Regions from separate parts of the Eisenbergiella sp. OF01-20 genome, predicted to be linked through region 1. Evidence: predicted binding sites of a transcription regulator. Region 1 holds the regulator's gene; the other holds the start of a gene.
The links. The regulator HrcA, encoded in region 1, represses chaperone genes, less so after heat shock. The targets are predictions, from matches to a motif close to TGTTAGCACTCNNNNNNNNNGAGTGCTAACA.
Positions count from the first base shown of each region.

Region 2: htpG (molecular chaperone HtpG) is a predicted target of HrcA. The motif match lies at 1,502-1,532, and genes of this name have one in related genera.

Region 1 is NZ_QUES01000002.1:363,953-367,105, forward strand. It holds gene grpE (nucleotide exchange factor GrpE) at 1-604, opposite strand, end outside; gene hrcA (heat-inducible transcriptional repressor HrcA) at 675-1,709, opposite strand; gene DXA36_RS05180 (DUF6465 family protein) at 2,080-2,616, opposite strand; gene DXA36_RS05185 (sensor histidine kinase) at 2,720-3,153, opposite strand, start outside.
Region 2 is NZ_QUES01000016.1:32,073-35,225, forward strand. It holds gene DXA36_RS18050 (peptidylprolyl isomerase) at 1-973, shown strand, start outside; gene DXA36_RS18055 (chorismate--pyruvate lyase) at 986-1,159, shown strand; gene htpG (molecular chaperone HtpG) at 1,639-3,153, shown strand, end outside.

The DNA of each region.
Region 1 (3,153 bases):
CCGCATTATGGAAATTAGGGTCGAATTCCTGACCGGCCGCTTCAATGGGCTTAACCCCCATATTATCCAGTTCGGTCATCAGCTGTTTATATACCTTGTTCATACCTTCCACGAAAGCGGATCCCTTCTCATCTTCGGGTACGGCCGCCAAACCTCTTTCAAAGTTGTCGACCACCGGGAGGATTTTTTCAATCACGCTTTTTGCTCCGGTTTCGAACATTGCTGACTTTTCTTTATCCGTACGCTTACGGAAATTCTCAAATTCGGCCATCTGACGTTTTACCCTGTCTTCCAGTTCATCAATTTTGGCCTTAAAAGCTTCTTCCTTTTTATCTTTTTTCTTTTTCTTAAAAAAGCCTTCTTTTTCAGCTGCCGGGCTGTCATCCTGTGCGGAATCATCTTCCGGGGAACTTTCTTCCCCTCCGTCCGCTTCCTCACTGCTGCATGCTTCACATTCTCCGGCAGAATCCACGCCGTTATCCGCGTCCGCAGCCGGATCGGCATCCGCTGTTTTGCAAGCCCCCTGTGCTGTTTCTTCTCCTGCCTTCGCCTCAGAAGCAGTATCCATCTCTTCCTCCAGGTTCCGGTTATCTTTATTTTCCATCTTCTGCTTCACTCCATTCTGTGTATCTGACACTTTCTATTTTTGTAACTGTCCGGTAGTTCACAGTTATCTATTTTTTCTTATATAACGTATCCAGCTGTGTCATCAGATTCTTCAGGATTCCCACAACCTTGTCGTAATCCATACGTTTGGGCCCGATGATGCCGACGGTTCCTTTCATTCCTTCGCCCAGCTCGTAGGTGGCTGTTACTATGCTGCAGTCCTTCATTGTCTGTACCGGTGTTTCGTTACCGATATATACCTGAATGCCCGTACTGTTCTCATCAGCCAGTGTTTCCTGAACGATTTGGTTTAATGCCTGTTTTTCTTCAAAAGTGGTAATAAGCTGTCCTGCCAGTTCCTTATCCGCAAGCTCCGGATATTTCAGGATATTATTGGTGCCGCTCGTATAAATCTCCAGATCCTCATCCGCCTGTATGGCTTCCGCCACCGCATCGATGATTTCGCCCACCATATCGCTGTGAATGCCTGCCTGCTGCTTCAGGTTGGCTATCATCGCCAGATTAATCTCATCCAGGCTCTTCCCGTTCAGGTGGGTATTCAGCAGGATATTTAATTTTAATATGGTTTCCTGGTCGGGCGCTTCGTCCACATGGAGCATGGTGTTCTTAATCATATTGCCTTCCACCACGATAACCGCCAATACCTGGTGTTCATCCACCTTGGATAACTGGATGAACTTAAGCTTATTCCCATGATAAAGCGGCGATGAAATCATTGCCGCATAGTTGGTATTCACTGCGAGAACCTTTGCAACCTGCCGGAGAAGATGGTCCATCTTATCTTCTTTCTCCACGAGAAGCTCTCTTAATTCCGTCACTTCCCGATCCTTTTCTGCCAGCATGCTGTCAACATAAAGCCGGTAGCCTTTATCGGAAGGAATCCGGCCTGCGGAGGTGTGGGGCTGGAGGATGTATCCCTGTTCTTCCAGGTCTGCCATCTCATTACGAATCGTGGCTGAACTTAAGTTCAAATCCGTGTATTTGGAAATCGTCCTGCTCCCTACCGGTTCTCCTGTCTCCAGATAGTTACGGATGATTGCCTGCAGAATTTTCATTTTGCGTTCATCCAGTTCGTGCTGCATTACCTCACCTCATTTCGGGTTGTTAGCACTCAACCTTCAGGAGTGCTAACACCTTCTGAACATACATTATCACTTCTCCTATACGTTGTCAACTCGTTTTTAGAAATAAATTAATGAAAAAATTGTGAAGAATCTTAAGAAAAACGGATGAAAACAAAGGCCCTCCGGTTCAGCAGCAGCCTTCCTTCCGGCAAAAGAAACGCCGTATCCCTGTGAAACTGAAAAGCTGGATAAACCGGAATCGGAATCCGCCTTTCAGGGGATACGGCGTATAAATGACGTGTAGTTGTATGAATTCGTAACTGTGAAGGTACGGAACAGTTACATGAAATCTAACTATGTATTTTTATTGCAGGCCTGCGGGTTTCTGTCAGATAGCAAAACTTCCTGTCACATCCCCATTAATCACATAGTATACACTGCTTTCTTCCGGTTTTACATAAAGCTCAACTTCCCTGAAATCAGCTTCCTCCCTGCCCAAATCATATTTCCAAACATCCTTTGCGATCTTGACAAGATCCTCTGTGGAATAGGATTTACCGGCAAACTGTACGGTAACAACTTCCTTGGATGCGATAGTTTCCATCGTCTCTGTTTTAGCTGCCGCTTTCTTAACAGGCGCTTTTTTGGCGGCAGGTTTCGCGGCGGCGGCAGTCTTTTCTGCTGCAGGCTTTTCAGCCGTTTTTTTGGCAGGTGCCTTCTTCACAGGCGCTTTCTTTACGGTTTCTTTTTTAACAGGCTCCTTTTTGGCAGGTGCCTTCTTTTCTGCGGGTTCTTTTACAGCGGCTTTTACTGCTGGTGTTTTTTCAGGCTCTTTGGTTTCGATTTTCAGTGCATCAGCTTTCGCAGTAATTTTCTCAACGGGTTTCACAGTTTCCTTCGCTTCGTTTTTCTTCATTTCTGCCATAATTTTCTCCTCCTTTAGACCCAGGTACTTCGTCCAAGCACAACACACAAAGCAGTAATATACCTGAATATAGAATTCAGTTTACCGCAAAGACGCGCAGTTGTCAACTTTTCGCCTTATTTTCCGCTGAAAAAGGAATTGTTACGGTAAAGCAGCTACCCTTTCCCGGAGTGCTCGCCAGCCCGATATGGCCTCCGTAGAACTCCACAATATGCTTCACAATGGATAGCCCCAGGCCGGTTCCGCCCATCTTTTTGCTGCGTCCCTTATCCACCCGGTAAAAGCGTTCGAAAATACGCTCCTGATCCTCTTTGCTGATACCGCAGCCGTCATCCTTCACGCGGATGCACATGTCGCTCCCCTCCGAAGAAATCTCCACCCATACGTTTCCGCCGGGGTGATTGTATTTGATACCGTTGCTCACCAGGTTCATTATCAGCTCCCGCAGCTGTTTGGCGCTGGCTTCTATGATGAGGGGTTCGCATTCTTTATGAAGCGCAACCTGATATTCCGCAGCAATAGGTTCCGCAGATTCAA
Region 2 (3,153 bases), on a different contig from region 1:
GGTGAAGCTGGTGCTTACCACCGGCTTCTATCATAATGAAATATTCCGTCTGGAGGATGCTTCCTGTACCCTTCCGGAGCTTATGGTGTACCTGACCACGGAGCAGAATACCTATGAAGCCGTGTACGGCGCACAGATCTGGGAGGTCAGGGAGGGGGAGGAGACCCTGTCCGATAAGCTCAAGAGCAAGGTGCTTGCGGAAATTTCCCAAATCAAGGCGATGACTCTTCTGGCGGATCGGAGGGGAATCCAGCTGACCCCCCAGGAGGAGGAAACGGTGGCTGAGGCGGCGGCGGATTATTTTTCTTCCCTGAATGACCGGGAAATAGAGGCGATGGGAGTGAACCGGCAGCTGATCGGGGCGATGTACCGGGATTATGCCCTGGCGGATAAGGTGTACCGCCAGATAATCAGCGACATCAATCCGGAAATCAGCGATGACGAGGCCAGAACCATAACTGTCCAGCATATCCTGATAAAGACGGTAACGGAAAATGCGGACGGAACGGTTTCTCCGTATTCGGAGGAGGAAAAGGCCAGATGCTACCGGAGAGCCCAGGAGGTGTTGCGCGCTGCCAGAGAAGGGGAGGCATTTGAAGCCCTGATTGAGAAGTACAGCGATGATTCCCAGGGGACCCTGTCCTTTGGCAAGGGCGAGCAGGAACAGGCTTTTGCGGGCGCTGCGTTCGAGCTTGGCAATGATGAAATCAGCGGCATAATAGAAACCTCCAGAGGCTATGAAATCATCAAATGTATCAGCACCTTTAACCGGGAAGAAACCGACCGGAATAAGCTGAAAATAGTGGAGAAGCGTAAGGATGAGGTGTTCGGGCAGGAATATGACAGTTTTGTGAATTCCCTGGCGAAGAACCTGAACGAGCCTTTGTGGGACTCCGTGGAGCTGATCCATGATGAAGAGGTAACCACAAACCGGTTTTTTGCTGTTTATAAAGAATATTTCGGACAGCAGTAAAGGAGGATATCTATGAAAACCTTTGAATATATCGTGGAAAGCCTGGATGGGGATTATGCGAATTTAAGGCGGACGGATGAGGAAAGCGGGGAATGTAAGCTGGTAGCAAGGGCGCTTCTTCCGTCGGAAACAGGGGAAGGCACCCGGCTGAAATACGAACTTCTCCAGTACCGGATTATGGAGTGAACCAAATATTTGTGGAATAGTGATTTTATAACTCAAACTTCGCAGTTGCTGAATGGCCTTCCGCCGGCTGTCTGCATGGCGTTGCCGGGACTGAAAAGGATTTTCGCAGGTCCGTCAGCCTAAACATTCCGATGAGCCCAGGGGCGTCAAGTGTGTCAGATGAGGCTGACACACTTGACTGGTCTCATCTCCATAGACTGAAACGTACCTTCGAAAATTCCTTTTCAGTCCCGGCAACGCCATGCAGACAGCCGGCGGAAGGCCATTCAGCAACTGCGAAGTTTGAATTTATAAAAAATTTAGAAATGGGAAATGCCCGGTTATTCAGGGGTTTCCCATTGTTGTTAGCACTCAATTATATTGAGTGCTAATTTTCTATTGACTTTTCAGAAAGTTGGAAGTACACTTATTCCTAGAATGAAAAACGGACAAACAAAAGAAAAGGGTCCGTGGAAAAAAAGAAAGGAATGTGATGAATTATGGCAGAGAAACATGGCAGCTTGTCTATTAACAGCGAAAATATTTTCCCTATTATTAAGAAATGGCTGTATTCTGACCACGATATTTTTTACAGGGAACTGATTTCCAACGGCTGCGACGCAATTACCAAATTAAAGAAGCTGGATGTGATGGGAGAATATTCCCTTCCGGAAGGCTATAAGCCGGAAATCCGGGTTATCGTGAATCCCGAAGAGAAAACCCTCAAATTTATTGATAACGGTATCGGTATGACCGCGGATGAGGTGGAGGAATACATCAATCAGATCGCGTTCTCCGGCGCTACTGATTTTATTGAAAAATATAAGGATAAATCCGATGATAACCAGATTATCGGTCATTTCGGACTTGGTTTTTATTCCGCATTCATGGTGGCCGATGAGGTGCATATTGATACGTTATCCTTTAAGGACGGCGCGGTACCGGTACATTGGGAATGTGACGGCGGTACGGAATTTGAAATGGAAGACGGCACCTGGGATCAGGTTGGTACCCAGATCACATTGTTCCTCAATGAGGACTGCCTGCAGTTCTGTAATGAGTACAAGGCTTCCGAAGTGATTCAGAAATACTGCTCCTTCATGCCTGTGGAAATTTTCCTGTCCAGGGAAAACACACCGGAAACCCAGACCATAGATGAAGCGGAGAAGCTGGATACGGATGAGGTTTTGGAAACCATCCAGCCGGAAAAGAAGGAGGACGATAAGGAGGAGGACGGAGAAAAGCCCGTACGCCTGAAAATCAAAAAGCGTCCTTCCATGATGAATGATATCCATCCCCTTTGGAGCAAGAGCCCCAGCGAGTGTACCAAAGAGGATTATATAGAGTTTTACCGCAAGGTTTTCCAGGATTACAAGGAGCCTCTGTTCTGGATCCACCTGAATATGGATTATCCTTTTAACCTGAAGGGTATCCTGTATTTCCCCAAAATCAACATGGAATATGAGTCCATTGAGGGAACCATAAAGCTGTATAACAACCAGGTATTTATTGCCGACAATATTAAAGAAGTTATTCCGGAATTCCTGATGCTCCTTAAGGGTGTTATCGATTGTCCGGACCTGCCGCTGAATGTTTCCAGAAGTGCGCTGCAGAATGACGGTTTTGTAAAGAAAATATCCGATTATATCACCAAGAAGGTAGCGGATAAGCTGGCCGGCATGTGCAAGACCGACAGGGAAGAATATGAGAAATACTGGGATGATATCAGTCCCTTCGTAAAATTCGGCTGCCTGAAGGATGATAAGTTCTGCGAAAAGATGACGGATTATATCCTGTTCAAGAACCTGGACGGAAAGTATATGACCCTGCCCGACTGCCTGGAAGTAAACAAGGTGGATCCGGATGAAACCGAAAACAGCGCTGTGGATGAAAACGGCGAAAAGGTGGAAGCCGAGGTGGTGGAAGAGCCGTCTTCTGCTGAAAACAGCGAAGAAAATGGGGAAGAAGAGAAGAAAGAAAAGACCATCTACTACGCAACCGATTTAAAGGTGCAG